DNA from 3 places in the Cellulosimicrobium sp. SH8 genome. Region 2 is predicted to be linked to each of the others. Evidence: predicted binding sites of a transcription regulator. Region 2 holds the regulator's gene; each other region holds the start of a gene.
The links. Region 2 encodes HrcA, which represses chaperone genes, less so after heat shock. Its sites were predicted from a motif close to TTNGCACTCGNNNNNNNCGAGTGCNAA; they were not measured.
Positions count from the first base shown of each region.

Region 1: a site for HrcA is predicted at 1,454-1,480, ahead of groL (chaperonin GroEL). Genes of this name have one in related genera too.
Region 3: a site for HrcA is predicted at 2,969-2,995, ahead of NF338_RS19055 (Hsp20/alpha crystallin family protein). Genes of this name have one in related genera too.

Region 1 is NZ_JAMXMH010000011.1:71,174-77,431, forward strand. Features, by position in the region: gene NF338_RS15715 (glycoside hydrolase family 15) at 1-1,350, opposite strand, end outside; gene groL (chaperonin GroEL) at 1,643-3,268, shown strand; gene NF338_RS15725 (urease subunit gamma) at 3,469-3,771, shown strand; gene ureB (urease subunit beta) at 3,822-4,280, shown strand; gene NF338_RS15735 (urease subunit alpha) at 4,285-6,003, shown strand; gene NF338_RS15740 (urease accessory UreF family protein) at 6,007-6,258, shown strand, end outside.
Region 2 is NZ_JAMXMH010000006.1:50,402-56,659, reverse strand. Features, by position in the region: gene NF338_RS09790 (DUF3097 domain-containing protein) at 1-648, opposite strand, end outside; gene NF338_RS09785 (MFS transporter) at 805-2,268, shown strand; gene hrcA (heat-inducible transcriptional repressor HrcA) at 2,348-3,364, shown strand; gene dnaJ (molecular chaperone DnaJ) at 3,496-4,617, shown strand; gene NF338_RS09770 (16S rRNA (uracil(1498)-N(3))-methyltransferase) at 4,631-5,443, shown strand; gene NF338_RS09765 (HIT domain-containing protein) at 5,440-5,802, shown strand; gene NF338_RS09760 (PhoH family protein) at 5,924-6,258, shown strand, end outside.
Region 3 is NZ_JAMXMH010000014.1:110,494-116,751, reverse strand. Features, by position in the region: gene NF338_RS19070 (thiolase family protein) at 1-567, opposite strand, end outside; gene NF338_RS19065 (class I adenylate-forming enzyme family protein) at 564-2,030, opposite strand; gene NF338_RS19060 (biotin transporter BioY) at 2,050-2,730, opposite strand; gene NF338_RS19055 (Hsp20/alpha crystallin family protein) at 3,089-3,577, shown strand; gene NF338_RS19050 (FHA domain-containing protein) at 3,584-4,507, opposite strand; gene NF338_RS19045 (VWA domain-containing protein) at 4,504-5,787, opposite strand; gene NF338_RS19040 (PP2C family serine/threonine-protein phosphatase) at 5,882-6,258, opposite strand, start outside.

The DNA of each region.
Region 1 (6,258 bases), on a different contig from region 2:
CGGGATCGCGCCGGACGCGGTGCGGTGGTCGTCGACCCAGCGGAGCCACTCCTGGGCGTCGGCCCGGTCCTCCGGGTCCGACGACGACGCCGCGGTGAGCGCGTAGAGCGTCGTCTGCGGCGTCCAGGAGATGCCGTCCTCGCGCCAGCCCGCCCCGGGCGCGAGCCCTCCGGCGGGGCGCAGCATCTCGGTGACGGACGCGCGCCACGCGACGTCCGCTCCCGCGAGCGGCTCGGGCTGGAACGGGGGCAGGACGAACGCGGTCGACGCGTCGCGCGCGCCGCCGGTCACGTGGCGCGGGTAGCCCTGCGACCCGAACGACCGCTCGACGGCCATGCGCAGCCGTGCGGCGGCCACCGTCGCGTCGGTGGCGCGGTCGTTCTCGCCCGCCGCGGAGTAGACGTCGGCCGCGGCCTCGAGCCCGGCGAGCAGGGGACCGGCGGTGCCGAGGGTGAGGGCCGTCGGCTCGACCTCCCAGTAGTCGCTCGACGGCGGGGGCAGCGGGTCCTCGCCGTCGACGAGCGAGAGCGCGTGGTCGGTCGCGGCGTCGACGAGGGGCCGCAGCTCCGCGGCGACCTCGCGCCGCTCGGTGGCGGGCGTCTCCTCGAGCACGACGTCGGTCGCCCACAGGACCCAGCCGACGCCGTCGGACTGGAGGCCGCGGTCGTCGGGGACGCCCGAGCCGTCGGGCAGGTAGCGCGCGTGGAACGACCCGTCGTCCTCCTGGACGCGGGCGAGGAAGCCGAGGACGTCCCGCGCGTCGTCGACGTGCCCGGTGCGCGCGAACGCCGCGGCGGCGAACGACGCGTCGCGGGGCCACACGTAGCGCCACTTGGGGGACGCGGCGGCGAGCGCGGCGCCGTCGTCGAGGGTGAGGGCGCGCAGGTCGAGGAGCGCGGCCTCGCCGAGCGCGGCGAACGGCCCGTCCGCGCCAGGGACCACTCCGGACGCGAGCCACGCGCGCGACGCGGCGGCGGCGTCCTGCGCCCGCCCGGGGTCCAGGAGCGCCGACGCGTCGAGCCGGGCACCGGCGACCTGGGCGAGCCGGTCCGCCTCGCCGTCCGCGGGGTCGACGCCGTCGGCGAGCGCGGCCGGGTCGAGCGCCGCGGGGTCGAGCACGCGGCTGCCGGGGAGGTACGTCGCCGCGGCCCCGGGGGCGAGGCGCAGGAGCGCGGTGCCGCCGTCGGGCCCGGTCGAGACGGCGACGCCGTCCTGGTACAGGTCGATGTGCTCGCCCGTGGGGGCGGCGACGGCGGTCGCGGCGGTGAGGCCGAGGGCAGGGACCAGCACGAAGCCGGCCAGGGCTGCTGCGAGGCGCCACGACGGTGTTGCGCGGATCACACCGCGCATCCTAAGGGGACGGCGCGGCACAGCGGGTTTCGCCCGTCGCGATACGGGGCAGGGCCGCGACGGGCTGTCTTGCACTCGCACCCTGCGAGTGCCAATAATGGCGTTAGCACTCTCGTCATGAGAGTGACAGAAGTGACCAGCGCAGGCAGCCGCTCACCGCGGGTGCGGCGCAACCCACCAGGTCGACAGGTGAGGCCCGCCCCGGCGGCGTGACATGAACGCCGCCCGTCGCGGGCCGTCCGTCGCGGGCGCCGGCCGACCGCCATACGCCACCAGCGGAGGATCATTCCCCATGGCCAAGATCATCGCCTTCGACGAGGAGGCTCGTCGGAGCATGGAGCGAGGGCTCAACATCCTCGCCGACACCGTCAAGGTCACCCTCGGCCCCAAGGGCCGCAACGTCGTGCTCGACAAGAAGTGGGGCGCGCCGACCATCACCAACGACGGCGTCTCCATCGCCAAGGAGATCGAGCTCGAGGACCCGTACGAGAAGATCGGTGCCGAGCTCGTCAAGGAGGTCGCCAAGAAGACCGACGACGTCGCGGGTGACGGCACCACCACCGCGACCGTGCTCGCCCAAGCGCTCGTGCGCGAGGGCCTGCGCGTCGTCGCGGCCGGCGCCAACCCGATCGCCGTCAAGCGCGGCATCGAGAAGGCCGTCGACGCGGTGACCGAGCAGCTGCTCAACGCCGCCAAGGAGATCGAGACCAAGGAGGAGATCGCCGCCACGGCCGCCATCTCCGCCGGCGACCCCGCGATCGGCGAGCTCATCGCCGAGGCCCTCGACAAGGTGGGCAAGGAGGGCGTGATCACGGTCGAGGAGTCGAACACGTTCGGCCTCGAGCTCGAGCTCACCGAGGGCATGCGCTTCGACAAGGGCTTCCTCGCGCGCTACTTCGAGACGGACCCGGAGCGCCAGGAGGCCGTGCTCGAGGACCCGTACGTCCTCATCGTCGAGTCCAAGATCGCGAACGTGAAGGACCTGCTCCCGGTCCTCGACCAGGTCATGAAGGCCGGCCGCTCGCTCCTCATCATCGCCGAGGACGTCGAGGGCGAGGCGCTCGCGACCCTGGTGCTCAACAAGATCCGTGGCACGTTCAAGTCCGTCGCCGTCAAGGCCCCGGGCTTCGGCGACCGTCGCAAGGCCATGCTCCAGGACATCGCGATCCTCACCGGCGGCCAGGTCATCACCGAGACGGTGGGCCTCAAGCTCGAGAAAGCGACGCTGGACCTGCTCGGCCAGGCGCGCAAGGTCGTCGTCACCAAGGACGAGACCACGATCGTCGAGGGTGCGGGCGACGCCGACCTGATCCAGGGTCGCGTCAACCAGATCCGTGGCGAGATCGAGAAGTCGGACTCCGACTACGACCGCGAGAAGCTCCAGGAGCGCCTCGCGAAGCTCGCCGGCGGCGTCGCCGTCATCAAGGCGGGTGCCGCGACGGAGGTCGAGCTCAAGGAGCGTAAGCACCGCATCGAGGACGCCGTGCGCAACGCGAAGGCGGCCGTCGAGGAGGGCATCGTCGCCGGTGGTGGCGTCGCGCTCATCCAGGCCGGTGCCGTGGCGTTCGAGAAGCTCGAGCTCGAGGGCGACGAGGCGACCGGTGCGCAGATCGTGCGCGCCGCGATCGACGCCCCGCTCAAGCAGATCGCGGTCAACGCGGGCCTCGAGGGCGGCGTCGTGGCGGAGAAGGTGCGCAACCTCCCGTCCGGCCAGGGCCTCAACGCCGCGACCGGTGTGTACGAGGACCTCCTCGCCGCCGGCGTGAACGACCCGGTCAAGGTCACGCGCTCCGCGCTGCAGAACGCCGCCTCCATCGCGGCGCTCTTCCTCACGACCGAGGCCGTCGTCGCCGACAAGCCGGAGAAGACCCCGGCCGTGCCGGGTGGCGACGGTGGCATGGGCGGCATGGACTTCTGATCCACGCCTGACCCTCTCCCGGCCTGGCCGGGAGGTCGCAGGACATCGAAGGCCGTCGGCCGGGTTCGCCCGGTCGGCGGCCTTCGTCGTGCCCGCGGTCGGTGGTCCTGACGGACGTCGCGCCCGGGGATCGTCGCGGTACACGGACGTATAACGCGGTGTATACACGCCGGAAACGAACACGCGGCAGGATCGCCGCCATGCACCTGACGCCCGCGGACACCGAGAAGCTGCTGCTCGCCGTCGCGGGCATGGTCGCGCGCGACCGGCGCGCGCGCGGCGTGCTGCTCAACTACCCCGAGACGGTCGCCCTGCTCACCACGTGGGTGATCGAGCGGGCACGAGAGGGAGCGAGCGTCGAGGAGCTCATGGTCTCCGGCCGCGAGGTGCTCGGCCGCGACGAGGTGATGGTCGGGGTCGCGGAGATGCTGCCCGACGTCCAGGTCGAGGCGACCTTCCCCGACGGGCGCAAGCTCGTCACCATCCACCAGCCGATCGCCTGACCCGGCCCGGTCCGGCGCACGCACGAGGCTCAGCGAGAGCGAGGCGACACATGGCAGGCATCAGCACGAGCGGTCCGGGCGCGGTCCGGCTGAAGCGGGGGGCCGAGGACGTGCCCGTCGTCCTCAACGCCGACCGCACGGACGACGAGCGCGTGACGCTGGTCGTGACGAACACCGGGGACCGCCCGGTCCAGATCGGCTCCCACCTGCACCTTCCGGACGCCAACGCCGCGCTCGCGTTCGACCGCACCGCCGCGCACGGGTTCCGGCTCGACGTCCCGTCCGGCACGTCGCGCCGCTTCGAGCCGGGCGCGTCGGCGGAGGTCGAGGCCGTCGCCCTCCGGGGCCGACGCCGCGTACCGGGCCTCCAGCGCGGCAAGCCTGACGGCGGGTCGCTGGACCGCGCGACCGAGCCTGCCGAACCCGGGGTCGCTCCCCAGGATCCGGCGGACGTGGGGAGAGACCCCGGGTTCGGCACGCGGAGCACGACCACTCCTGAGGAGGACTGACGCAATGGTCGCGATCTCGCGCGAGCGTTATGTCGCGCTGTACGGGCCGACGGCGGGCGACCAGGTGCGCCTCGGCGACACCGACCTGTGGATCGAGGTCGAGGAGGACCGCACGTTCGGGGGCGAGGAGGTGGTCTTCGGCGGCGGCAAGTCGATCCGCGAGTCCATGGCGCAGGGGTCGACGACCCGCGCCGAGGGTGCGCTCGACACGGTGGTCACGAACGCCGTCGTGCTGGACTGGTGGGGGATCGTCAAGGCGGACGTCGGGATCCGGGACGGGCGGATCGTCGCGCTCGGCCGCGCGGGCAACCCCGACGTCGCGGACGGCGTCCACCCGGACCTGCACATCGGGCCGAGCACGGACGTCGTGAGCGGCGAGGGCAAGATCCTCACCGCGGGCGGCATCGACTCGCACGTGCACCTCATCTCGCCGTCGCAGGTGGTCGAGGCGCTCGCGACGGGCATCACGACCGTCGCGGGCGGCGGCACCGGGCCGAGCGAGGGCACCAAGGCCACGACCGTCACGCCGGGCGCGTGGCACCTCGAGGCGATCCACCGCTCGCTCGACAGGCTCCCCGTGAACGTGCTGCTGCTCGGCAAGGGCAACACCGTGAGCGCCGAGGGGCTGCGTGAGCAGGCCATGGCGGGGGCGGGCGGCTACAAGGTCCACGAGGACTGGGGATCGACGCCGGCCGCGATCGACGCGGCCCTGCAGGCCGCCGAGGACTGGGGCCTGCAGGTCGCGCTGCACTCGGACTCGCTCAACGAGGCCGGGTTCGTCGAGTCGACGCTGCGCGCGATCGGCGGCCGCTCGATCCACGCGTTCCACGCCGAGGGCGCGGGCGGCGGGCACGCGCCCGACATCCTCACCGTCGCGAGCCACCCGAACGTCATCCCCGGCTCGACCAACCCGACCCTCCCGCACACCGTCAACACCGTCGCCGAGCACCTCGACATGCTCATGGTGTGCCACCACCTCAACCCGCAGGTCGCGGAGGACCTCGCGTTCGCGGAGTCGCGCATCCGCGGCACGACGATCGCCGCCGAGGACGTGCTCCACGACCTGGGTGCCATGTCCATCACGTCGTCCGACGCGCAGGCCATGGGCCGCATCGGCGAGGTGGTCACGCGCACGTGGCAGGTCGCGCACGTCATGAAGGCGCGGCGCGGCGCGCACCCCGGCGGCGCGCGCGGGCCGGAGCTGCCGGCGGACAACCTGCGCGCTCGCCGGTACGTCGCGAAGTACACGATCAACCCGGCGGTCGCGCACGGGATCGACGCGTACGTCGGGTCGGTCGAGCCGGGCAAGGTCGCCGACCTCGTGCTGTGGGAGCCCAAGTTCTTCGGGATCCGGCCCAGCGTCGTCATGAAGGGCGGCGCGCTCGTGTGGGGCGCGCTCGGCGACCCCAACGCGTCCATCCCCTCGCCCCAGCCCGTGCTCATGCGCCCGGCGCTCGCCGACGCCATCGGCGCGGACGTGTCCATGTCGTTCGTCTCGCCCGCCGCGCTCGACGACGGCCTGGAGGAACGGCTCGGGCTCGCCCGGCAGCTCCTCCCGGTCGCGGACACGCGCGGCGTCGGCAAGGCGCAGATGAAGAACAACGACTACCTCCCGCAGATCGACATCGACCCGGAGTCCTTCGCGATCGAGGTCGACGGCGAGCTCGTCGTCCCCGCGCCCGCCGACCGGCTGCCCCTCGCGCAGCTCTACTCGCTGTTCTGAGCCATGCGCGAGACGCCGGAGGTCCAGGAGGGGCGCGCGGAGCTCATGCTCGCGCTGCTCGCGGACGCGCGGCTGCCGACCGGCGGGCACACGCAGTCCGCGGGCCTCGAGCCCGCGCTGCGGGCGGGGATGCCGGCGACGAGCGTGCCCGACTACGTGCGCGCGCGCCTCGCCACGGTCACCCGTGTCGAGGCGGCGACGGCGGTCGTCGCGCGGTACGTGGCGCTCGCGGCCGGTCCAGTGCCCGACGGCGCG
Region 2 (6,258 bases):
CTTCACGGCCTGCCACACGTCGACGTACGGGTGCCCGAGCACGAGCACGGTGCCCGCGGGGGAGCGGCGGATCGCCTCGTCGGCGATGCGGCGCTCCTTGCTCCCGGGGACGAGGTGGTCCACGAGCACGCCGACGCGCCGCTGCGGCGTCGGGCCGAAGTCCGCGAGCGCCGCCGCGAGGTCGTCGACGCCGTGCAGGGGCTCGACGACGACGCCCTCGACCCGCAGGTCGTCGCCCCACACCTTCTCGACGAGCTCGGCGTCGTGCTTGCCCTCGACCCAGATGCGGCTGCCGCGGGCCACGCGCGCCCGCTGCCCGACGACGGCACGCGACCCGGACGCGGTCCGCGTGGGCGCGGCGGGGGCGCGGGAGGTGACGGGCGCCGTGAGCTCGACCGGCTCGCCGTCGACCCAGAACCCGGGCCCGAGCGGGAACGTCCGCGTCCGGCCCGCGCGGTCCTCGAGCACGACGACGTGCATCCCGCCCGACTTCTCGACGCGGACGACGGCGCCGACCCACCCCGTCTGCACCTCCTCGACCACGAGCCCCCGCTCGGCGGCCTGCGGTCGGGACACCGGTCGGGCGCGGTGGTGGGCGGGGGCGGGCGTGCCGCCGAGGACGTCGGAGCCGTAACGGTCGAAGGACACGCCGTCACCCTAGGTCAGCGCCGGACGCGCGCCGCCGAGATCGGCCCGTGCGTCGCGACATCGACCCTCCCGAGGGTCGATCCCGGACGCTCGGGCCGGTCTCGGCACGCGGCGCCCGACGCGCGCGGAACCGGGGGCGGGTGGTACGACGGAGCGGTGAGCCCGCAGCGCGCCGAGCCGGACCCGAACCGCTGGCGCGTGCTGCCCGTCTGCCTCGCGGTGGGTTTCATCACGACGCTCGACGTGTCGATCGTCAACGTCGCCCTCCCGTCGATCGAGTCGTCGCTCGACGCGGGGCCGACGCAGCTCCAGCTCGTCGTCGCGGGCTACACGCTCGCGTTCGGGCTCGCGCTCGTGCCCGCCGGCCGGCTCGGCGACGCCGGTGCCCGCCGTGCCCTGTTCATCGCCGGTCTGGTCGGGTTCGCGCTCATGAGCCTCGCGTGCGGGCTCGCGCCGACGGACGGGTGGCTCGCCGTCGCGCGCCTGCTGCAGGGCGTGAGCGCCGGCGTCCTCAACCCGCAGGTCGTCGGGCTCATCCAGCAGCAGTTCTCCGGGTTCGAGCGCGGCCGGGCGTTCGGCATGTTCGGCGCGACGATCGGGGTCTCGACGGCGCTCGGCCCGCTGCTCGGCGGCCTCATCATCGCGGCGGCCGGTTCTGCGTCCGGGTGGCGGTGGGTGTTCCTCGTGAACCTCCCGGTCGTCGCGGTCCTGCTGCCGTTCGCGTGGCGGCTCGTGCCCGCGCCCCCGCCCGACGCCGCACGCACGGCGCGGGGCCCGCGTCGCCTCGACCTCGTCGGGCTGGCGCTGCTGGGCGCGGCGACGCTCGGCGTCATGATGCCGTTCGTCACGACGACCGGCCGCGGCGACGACGCCTCGCGCTGGTGGTGGCTGGTCGTCGCCGTCGCGGCGGGGCTCGCGGCCGTCGTCTGGGAGCGGCGGTACCAGCGGCGCACCGGCGAGGCGGTGCTCGACCCGCAGGTCGTCGGGCTCGGGTCGTTCCGCAACGGCGCGCTCCTCGGCCTCGCCTACTTCGCGGGCTTCACCGGCATCTTCCTGGTGGTCACCCTCTACCTGCAGGACGAGCTCGGCTACACCCCCCTCCAGGCGGGGCTCGTCGGGACGCCGTTCGCGGTGGCATCGGGGGTGTCGGCGTGGTTCTCGGGGCGCTGGGTCGCGCGCTGGGGCCGGCAGCTCGTCGTCGGCGGGCTGGCGCTCGTCCTCGTCGGGGTCGTGGTGGCCGACGCCGTCGTGCGCCTCCTGGGGGACGACCCCGCCGCCGTCGGGCCGGCGCTCGCGGGAGCCCTGCTGGTCGCCGGGGCGGGCAGCGGGACCGTCATCGCCCCGAACCAGACCCTCACGCTGTCCGAGGTGCCCGTGAGCCGCGCGGGCGTCGCGGGGAGCATGCTGCAGCTCGGGCAGCGCATCGGGTCGGCGGTCGGCATCTCGATCGTGCTCTCCGTGTACTACGGGGGCCTCGCGGGCGGCGACACCGCGGCGCACGCGACGGGGAGGGCGCTGCTCGTGACGATCGTGCTCGTCGCCCTCGCGCTCGTCGTCGGGATCGGCGACCTGCGTTCGCGACGAGCGGAGGACCGCGGGACGGGCCGCGCGGACGCGTAGGATTGGCACTCGGAGGTCGAGAGTGCCGACGCCCGCGCGCCCGCCCGGGGCGTCGACGGCGCGGCGCACGGAGGTGGACTTGAGCGAGGAGCGCCGGCTCGAGGTGCTGCGGGCGATCGTCGAGGACTACGTCCTCACGCGTGAGCCCGTGGGGTCGCGCGTGCTCACGGAACGGCACGGCCTGGGTGTCTCGCCCGCGACGATCCGCAACGACATGGCGGCCCTCGAGGACGCCGGGTACATCGCGCAGCCCCACACGTCGGCGGGCCGCATCCCGACGGACAGGGGCTACCGGCTGTTCGTCGACCGGTTGTCGGGCGTGAAGCCGCTGTCCGCGCCGGAGAAGCGCGCGATCGAGACGTTCCTCTCGGAGGGCGTGGACCTCGACGACGTCATCGCGCGCGCCGGACGGCTGCTGGCGCAGCTCACGGGCCAGGTCGCGGTCGTGCAGTACCCGTCCCTGAGCCGGTCCGGCCTGCGGCACCTCGAGCTCGTGCCGGTCGGGGAGTCGCGCCTGCTCGTCGTGATCATCACCGACACCGGGCGCGTCGAGCAACGCACGCTCGAGGTCGCGAGCGTGCCGGACGAGGGCACCCTCGTCGAGGTCCGCGCGCGGCTCAACGCCGCCGCGGCCGGCAAGCGCCTCACGGACCTCGCCACCGGTCTCGCCGCGGTGACGGAGAGCTTCCACCCCGACGACGCCCCGCTCGTGCGGGCGGTGGGCGACCTCGTCGCCCAGACGCTCGCCGAGGAGAGCGAGGAGCGCATCGTGCTCGCGGGGACGGCGAACCTGGCCCGGGCGGGCATGCGGTTCGAGCACGCGCTGCGCCCGGTCCTCGAGGCGCTCGAGGAGCAGGTCGTCCTCCTGGGACTCCTCACGGAGATGGCGGCCGAGTCCGGCGTGAGCGTGCGAATCGGGCACGAGACCCAGCTCGAGGGCCTCGCGGAGACCTCCGTCGTGACGACCGGTTACGGTAACGACGGTGACACGGTCGCCCTCGTCGGCTCGATCGGGCCGACCCGCATGGACTACCCCGGGACCATCGCTGCGGTGCGCGCGGTCGCGCGCTACCTGTCACGGGTGCTCGGCACGTGAGCCTCGCCGCGGTCTCCCCGCACGCGGCGGGCATCCACGACGACCGACCTCGCGCCGGTCTCACGACCCCCCAGACCCTTCACGACCGGCCCCGTGCCGGCCTCACGACCCGCACCAGCAGAGAGTGACGTGTGAGCGACTACTACGAGATCCTGGGCGTGGCGCGCGACGCCAGCCAGGACCAGATCAAGAAGGCGTACCGCAAGCTCGCGCGCGAGCTGCACCCGGACGTCGCGGGCGAGGAGGCGGGCGACCGCTTCAAGGACGTGGCGCGCGCGTACGAGGTGCTGTCCAACCCGGAGAAGCGCCAGCAGTACGACCTCGGCGTCGACCCGAGCGCCCCCGGCGGCGGCGCCGGCCCCATGGGCGGCGGGTTCGGCTTCCAGGACATCTTCGAGACGTTCTTCGGCGGCGGGCAGGCGCAGCAGGGTCCCATCCCGCGCGCCCGGCGCGGCCAGGACGCGCTCGTACGGCTCGACATCGACCTGTCCGAGGCGACGTTCGGTGCGCAGCGCGAGCTCCAGGTGGACACGGCGGTCGTGTGCGGGACGTGCGGGGGCTCGTGCTGTCGCCCGGGCACCTCGCCGCGCACGTGCGACGTCTGCCACGGCCGCGGCACGGTCCAGCGCGTCGCGCGCTCTTTCCTCGGCCAGGTCATGACGAGCGCCCCGTGCGCCGCGTGCCAGGGCTTCGGCACCGTCATCCCCGAGCCGTGCGCCGAGTGCTCCGGCGAGGGCCGCGTGCGCAGCCGTCGCAGCCTCACGGTCAACGTCCCCGCGGGCGTCGACACCGGCACGCGCATCAAGCTCACCGCGCAGGGTGAGGTCGGCCCGGCCGGAGGCCCCGCCGGCGACCTCTACGTCGAGATCCGCGAGCGCAACCACGACACGTTCGTGCGGCGCGGCGACGACCTGCACTGCACGCTCCAGGTGCCCATGACCGCGGCCGCGCTCGGCACGGTGCTCGAGCTCGAGACGCTGGACGGCGCGCAGGAGATCGACCTGCGCCCGGGCACGCAGCCGGGCCAGATCGTCACGCTGAAGAACCTGGGCGTGGGGCACCTGCACGGCAACGGCCGCGGCGACCTCAACGTCCACATCGAGGTGCAGGTGCCGCGCGAGCTCACCGAGGAGCAGGAGCAGCTCCTGCGCTCGCTCGCCGCGATGCGCGGGGAGGAGCGGCCCGAGCCGCGCCTGTCCGCCGCGCACCCGGGCGTGTTCTCCCGCCTGCGCGACAAGCTCTCCGGACGCTGAGCGGGGCGGGCGCATGAGTGCTCCGGTGTTCCTCGCCGAGACCGGGCTCGACGGCGTCGCGCCCGGCGACCGCTACGTGCTCGACGGGGCGGAGGGTCGCCACGCGGGCGTCGTCCAGCGCCGCGGAGCGGGCGAGCGGGTCGACGTCGTGGACGGTGCCGGCCTGCGCCTGCTCTGCGTCGTCGAGCACGCCGACGCGGGGCGCGTGACCCTGCTCGTCCAGGAGGTCGACCGCGAGCCCGCGCCCGCCGTCGTCGTGACGCTCGTGCAGGCGCTCGCCAAGGGTGACCGCGACGAGATGGCGATCGAGGCGGCGACCGAGATCGGGGTCGACGTCGTGGTCCCGTGGCAGGCGGAGCGCTCCGTCGTCGTGTGGCGCGGCGAGCGCGCGGCGAAGTCCCGCGCGCGCTGGCTCGCGACCGTCCGCACCGCGACGAAGCAGGCGCGGCGCGCGCGCCTGCCGCAGGTCGAGGTGGCGGTCGACTCGCGTGGCCTCGCCGCGCGGGTGTCCGACGCCGTCGCGGCCGGCGGGCGGGCGATCGTGCTGCACGAGGAGGCCGCGACGCCGCTCGCCGACGTCACGCTGCCCGACGGCCCGGCCGACGACGGCGGGCCGGCGCCCGAGGTGCTGGTCGTCGTCGGACCCGAGGGCGGGATCTCCGACCACGAGGTCGCCGACCTCACCGCGGCCGGCGCCGTCGCGGCCCGGCTGGGCCCGCACGTGCTGCGCACGTCGACCGCCGGTCCCGTCGCCGTCGCGCTCCTCGCCGAGCGGCTCGGCCGCTGGGGCGTGGCCGCCGGGCCTGGACTAGCCTCAAGGTCATGACGAGCACCGACGCACGCACGGACCCGGACTGCCTCTTCTGCCGCATCGTCGCGGGAGAGCTGCCCGCCGACGTCGTGGCGACGAGCGACCGCGCGATCGCGTTCCGCGACATCAACCCGCAGGCGCCCGTGCACGTGCTCGTCGTGCCGCGCGACCACCACGGCGACATCGCCCAGCTCGCCGCCGCGGACCCGGCGCTGCTCGCCGACGTCGTCGCGCTCGCCGACGAGGTCGCGGGCGACCAGGCCGACGGCCAGTTCCGCCTCATCTTCAACTCCGGCCCGCGCGCCGGGCAGAGCGTGTTCCACGTGCACGGGCACGTCATCGCCGGCGCGGAGCTCGGCTGGACTCCCGCCTGAGCCCTGCGCGAAAGGACGTGTGACGCCCGGGCGCGCTCGGTACGATGGAAGCGATCTGCGGGGCCGTGGCGGCCCCGGCCCCACCGCACGACCGAAGGAGCGCAGCGGCGCAAGCCGGCTCATGACCTCACTGTCCCGAGAACCCGACCCTCAGCCGCACCGGGTCGAGCACCGCATCGTCATCCCGACCCACGTGCCGATGGTGGCGCTCCTCGGCAGCCGCGACTCCGTGCTCCGGGCCGTCGAGGAGGGGTTCGGCTCGGTCGACGTGCACGTGCGCGGCAACGAGATCGCGGTCTCCGGGCCCCCGGGCGACGTGGCGCTCGCGTCGCGCCTGCTCGACGAGCTCGTCGAGGTCGTGGAGGCCGGTACGCAGCTCACGGCCGACGTCGTGTCGCGTTCCATCGCGATGCTCACGGCCGCGACGGCGTCGCGACCGGCCGAGGTGCTGACGCT
Region 3 (6,258 bases), on a different contig from region 2:
CGCGGCGAGGGCGCGTGCGTGGCTGCGCACCGCGTACGCCTCCTGGCGCTCGCGGGTCACGCCGCGGCGGCGCGCGAGCGCGTCGGCGGCGGCACCCATGCCCGGGTCGGCCCACGGCGTCGGCGCGAACGCGGCGCGCGCGTACGGCACGTCGCCCCACGACGTGCGGTGGGCGCGCGTGGGAGCGAGGGACGCGCTCTCGGTCCCCCCGGCCAGGACGAGGCGCGCCTCGCCCGCGCGGACCTGCTGCGCGGCGAGCAGCACCGCGGCGAGACCGGAGGCGCACTGCCGGTCGACGGTCAGCCCCGGCACGGTGACGCCGAGGCCCGCGGCGAGCGCCGCGGCCCGGGCGACGTTCCCGCCGGGCCCGGTGCAGCACCCCAGCAGGACGTCGGCGACGTCGTCCTCGACCCCGAGGGCCCGCGCGTCGCCGAGCGTCGCGCCGAGCGCACCGGCCGCGAGGTCGACCTCGGACGACGACCGGTGCCCGTGCCCGGCGGTCCCCACCCACGTGCGGCGCGCGGCCACGACCACGGGCGCGTCCGCCCACGCCCCCGGCGCGGTCACCGCAGCGGCTCCAGACCCGACCGCGCGGGGTCGGTCCCCAGCAGGGCCTCGCTCACGGCCCCGCGCGCGGGCTTGCCCGACGGGGTCCGGGGGAGGGCGCGCGTGCCGTACCAGCGCCGCGGCCGCTGCGCCGGGGCGAGCGCCGCGCGCGCGACGCGCTCCAGGTGGGCGCGCAGCCCGGGGCGGTCGTCGCACTCCACGACGGCGCTCACGACCGCCCCGAGGCGCCGGTGCGCGGTCCCGAGCACGACGACGTCGCGGACCCCCGGCACGGCGCGCAGCACGACCTCGACGTCCTCGGGCACGACCGTCGACCCGCCGGTGAGGATCGCCCCGTCGCCGCGGCCGCGCAGCACGAGCCTGCCGGGCGGGGCACCGGCCGCGGACAGCGACGTCGACGGGTCAGGCAGGGGGTCGGCGAGGTCGCCCACGGTGCTCCACGCGCCGTCGCGCCGCAGCGGTCCGGTGGCGCGCGCGAGGTAGCCGCGGGACACCCAGGGCGAACGGACCCAGACCTCGCCGACGCTCGCCTGCGGCAGCGGCCGGACCTCGAGGTCGACCCCCGGGAACGCACGCAGCCCCGACCCGTCGGGGTCGTAGGCGACGAACGAGAGCTCGACCGCGCCGTAGTAGGCGAGCACGTCGATGCCGAGCGCCGCCGCGCGCGACCGCGCCCCGGCGGCGAGGGACGCCCCGCCGACGACCGCGTGCCGCAGCCGCGACGGCGCCCCTGCGGCGACGGCGTCGAGCACGTCGTCGAGGACCTGCGGCACGAGGTGCACGACGTCGCTGCTCGCGAGCGCGGAGGTCGTGGCGGCCGGGGTGCGTGTGAGGTAGGCGCACGCACCGACCGCGAGCGTGTGCACGGCCGCGAAGCAGTAGAGCGACGACGCGAGCGGGCCGGGGACGAGCACGGTGTCGGCGGGACGCAGCCTGAGGAGCCGCGTGACGTCGTCGAACGAGCCCGCCCACGACGCGCGCGTGCGCACGACCGCGCGCGGCCGGCCCGTGCTGCCCGAGGAGAACCCCGCCCACGCGAGGTCGTCCGGACCGGGCTCGTGGCCCGTGCCGGGGTCCGCACCCCCCTGCGGCGCGAGCCCCGGCACGAGGTCGGGGAGGGCGCCGGTCCCGCGCGGCAGGGGCACCTCGACGAACGTGCGCGGCGCGAGGGTGCGCAGGACCTCCGCGCGGTGCGCGCGCGGCCACGCCGGGTCGCACACGAGCGGCGTCGCGCCGGCGTGGTCGGCGGCGAGGACCGCCGTGAGCAGGTCCAGCGGGTCGGGCAGGGACACGGCGACGACGTCGCCGGGGCGCGTGCCCGTCGCGCCGAGGTGCGTCGCGCCCGCGCGCACGTCCGCGGCGAGCGCGGCGTAGGTGCGCGACCGCTCGGGGGTGCGCAGGGCGGGACGGCCGCGCACCGCCGGGTCGGCGGCGTGCGTCAGGACCTGGTGGGCGACGGGCACGCGGACACTCTCGCAGGTGTCAGGAGGCGGTGCGGCCGGCGGCCATGGGACGGCCCGCAGAACGGCCCGACCGGCGCGCGGCCGGGTAGGCGCGCACGACGCCCACGGTGATCGCCGCGGCGGCCAGCGCCTTGAGGACGTCGCCCGGGAGGAACGCGAGGGAGAGCTGCGCCGTCGTCGCGAGCGGCACCCCCGTGACGGCCGACTGGACCGGCACGCCGCACGCGTAGACGACCGCGACCCCGCCGACGAGGCACGCGACGAGCACACCGCCGAACGTCACCCGGCGCAGCCGGTCGACGAGCCAGCCCACGACCGCCGCCCCCGCGAGGAACCCGAGCAGGTAGCCCGCGGACGGTCCGACGAACGCCCCGAGGCCGCCGCGCCCGCCCGCGAGCACCGGGAGGCCGGCCGCCGCGAGCGCGAGGAACGTCGCGACCGCGAGCGTGCCGCGCCACGCGCCGAGGATCGTCCCGGCGAGCATGACGCCGAGCGTCTGGAGCGTGATCGGGACCGCGTTCCCGAACAGCGCGATCGACCCCGGCATCCCGAGCGCGGCGATCAGCGCCGCGAAGGTCGCGACGCGCGCGGCGTCGCCCGCGTCGAGCGCGAACGGCCCGCGGCGCCCCGCTCCCGGACCGGTGGTCTGCGTGGCGGGCGCGGGCGTCCCGGGGGTCGCCGTGGTCGGTGCGTCGGTCATGGTGCTCCCTGCGTCGTCGTGACGGATCGGTGCCCGACCCGTCGTGGCCAGGTCCACTCTCCCGGCCCTGCGCGGTGCGCGACGACGGGGTCGCGGACGACGACGGTGTCGCCGCGTGCACGGATCGCACAACGGGTTGGAGGGTTCCACCAACCTGGCTGTCGTCGCGGGATCCGGTCTCGGAGGAAGTCGACAACCGCCCCTCTGCCGCGTGCACCGGGACGGCCCACGGCGGCTCTTGGCACTCTCCGGGGGAGAGTGCTAGAACAGAGGTGTAGCCGCCCGCGAGGTGCCTACCTCGCGGGACCACCGACCGGTCCCGGACGGTCCGGGACCGACCGACGAGGAGGTGAGAGGTGTGGCTGCGATGATCGACCCGTTCACGACCACCTTCGATGCGATGGACCGCCTGGTCGGCCAGCTCGCGTCCGGGGCGCGCGCGACCGCGGCGTCGGCGTCGGGCGGCATGCCGCTCGACCTGTTCCGGGCGGGCGACCACTACGTCCTGACGATGGACCTTCCCGGTGTCGACCCGGGGACGATCGACGTGTCCGTCGAGGACCGCACGCTGACGATCCGCGCCGAGCGCAGCCCGCGGACCGATCCCGACGTCCAGTGGCTCGCGCGCGAGCGGCCCTCGGGGACCTACGCGCGTCAGCTCACGGTGGGGCGCGGGCTCGCGCTCGACCAGATCTCGGCGTCGTACGAGGACGGGGTGCTGTCGCTGACGATCCCCGTGGCCGAGGAGGCCCGGCCGCGCCGGATCGAGGTCGCGCACCGCGCGGGCAGCAGCGGTGCGGCGACCCAGATCACGGCCGAGGCCGAGCCTCGGACGACCGAGGGCTGAGCCGGCTCAGACCTCGCCCGGGAGCGCCTTGCGGACGACGAGCCGCGTCCACGCGCCGAGGTAGACCCGGTCCCCGTCGGACAGCTCGCGTCGCTGCCCGGCGGGGACCGGGTCCGTGGGGAGCGACTCGCCGGCGGGGCTCACGTACGTCCCGTTCGACGACTGCAGGTCCTCGACCCACCACCGCTGACCGTCCGTGCTGAGCTGGCAGTGCCGGCGGGAGACGCCCGTGTCCGCGCCGCAGTCGACCTGCGGGTGGATGCCGCGGGACACCGATGGGCGGCCGACGAGCACGCTGCGCTCGCGCAGCACGACGAGGCCGGGCAGGCCCGCCGAGGGCATCGGGTCCTCGGGCTGCTGCGCCGCGTACCAGTCGGGGTCGATCCAGATCTCCACGACCCACTGGTCCGGCCCCGGGACCGGGGGCGTCGGGAGGTGGGTGCCCGACGTCGCCGGCTCGCCCGGGGCGCCCGCCTCGGGCGGGGCGGCGGGGCTCGGGGCGGGCAGCGGGGGCGGGGTCGACGACGACGGGGACGTCGCGGCGGACCCTGCCGCGGAGGTCGGCAGCGGGGGCGGCGTGGACCCGGAGGGCGTGCCCGGCACCGGGGGTGCGGAGGTCGCGGGCGCGGGCGTCGGGCGCGACGGCGGGTCGAGCGAGAGCGCGGACGGCGGCTCGACCGGGTCGGGCAGGGCGCCCGTGGTGAAGTCGTAGCCGCAGTTCTCGCAGAACAGCGCGCCGCCGGGCGCCGGCGACCCGCAGTTCGGGCACGTCGTCGCGGGCGCGGCCGCCCCGGCGCCGCCCGGCGCGGGCGTCGCACTGCTCGCGACGGGCGCGGACGGGGCCGACGCCGCGCCGATCGGCTCGCCGCACACGTCGCAGTAGTCGGTCGACTCCGACGGGTGCCCGTTGGGGCAGACGACGGCGCTCACCGGCGGACCCGCGTCGTCTTCGTCGAGGCCGTGTCGAGGGCCATCTCGTCGAGGGTCGAGGTGTTCCGCTTGAGGCGCACCGTCCCCTGCTCCTCGTTGTCGATGTCGACGACCTTGCGCAGCCGCGACGTCGCCTCCTCGTTGCCGGTCTGCTGCGCGAGCTGCACGGCGCGCCCGAGCTTCACGGTCGCCGTCGCCTCGTCGCCCGACGCCTTGGCCGCGAGGCCCTCCTGGATCGCCGCGGCGAGCTCGGTCTGGCCCGTGTAGTGCGCGACCTCGGGGTTGATTCGCGTGGTGAGCGACTCGTCGTCGGACCACTTGGCCTTCACCAGTCCGGAGGAGACGACCTCGCCGTTCACCGCGAGCTGGACGCGCGCCGCGAGCTGCTCGGAGCCGACCGGCTTCGACGCGACGCGGACCGCGACGTGGTAGTCGCGCGACTCGTCGCCCCACGAGCCGGTCGGGTAGGCACCCGTGAGCGGGTTCACCTCGGCGCGGCGGTGCGTGAGGTCCTCGACCGTCGGCGCGACCTGCCGCACGAACAGCACCTGCGAGCCCTGCGGGGCCCACACGCGCAGGTCGGCCGAGGCCACCCCGCGGGCCATGGACGCCTGCATGAGCGTCTCGAAGTCGGCCGCTATCTCGTTCGGGTCCGCGATGAGGCCGACCGAGCCGAGCAGCGCGGTCGAGATCTCGCGCAGCTCGTCGACCTGCCAGCGCGAGCCGACGCCGCGCGCGTCGCACTGGAAGTGCCCGGTGACGTCGCGGACGGCGGCGGAGAGGTTCGCGCGCGGCTCCGACTCGTTCTTGCCGTCCGTGAGGAGGATCGCGTGCCGCTGCGCCGCCTGCGGCACCGTCGCGAAGAGCTGGTCCGCGAGGCGCAGCCACGTGCTCATCGCCGTGCCGCCGCCCGGCGTGAGCATGGAGATCGCGCGCTTCGCCTCGGCGCGCGCCCCCGGCTCCATCTGGACCATCGCCATGCGCGCGTTGGGGTAGGGGAAGACGCGGTTGGCGACGTGGCTGCCGCCGACGATCGCGAACCACGTGCCGTCGAGGATCTGGTCCACGGCCACCTGGGCGGCGTGCTTCGCGGCCTCCATGTTCCGGCCCGACATCGACCCGGACGTGTCGACCATGATGATCTCGGCGACCCCGCCCGCGCCGCCGACGCTCCCCGCGCTCCCGGCCCCCGTGCACGTCACGGTGACGATCGCGTGGACGTCCGTGGCGCCCTCGGACAGGAACTCGTTCTGGTAGACCTCGGCGGCGAACTCGGCCATGGGGGCTCCTTCGGTGGTGCGGGTGTTCGTGCAGGCTATCGGGTCGTGGGTGGGTCGTGCGTGGGCGGGGACGCGCCGTGGCGCGCGGCTGGCGTCAGGTCGTGGGGATCGTCGTCTCGAGGTCCGGGTCGAGCTCCGGGGACGCAGGGGCCGACGACCGGTCGAACCGCGCGAGCGTCGCCGTGATGTTGTCCCGGCCGCCCTGGGCGTTCGCCCAGTCCACCAGCGCGCCCGCCACCGACTGCGGGTCGTGCCCGACCCGCTCCTGAGTGGCGTGGAGCAGCGCCCCGAGGTCGGCGGCGGGGGAGCAGTAGTTCCACAGCCCGTCGGAGCACACCAGCACCCAGCCGTCGCGGTCGGGGAACGTCGCGGCCGTCCGGGCGACGGGGTCCGGCGCGTCGGGGCCGAGCCAGCGCGTGATCGCGTGGGCCTGGGGGGAGCTCTCCGCCTGGGCGCGGGGGATGCCCTGCG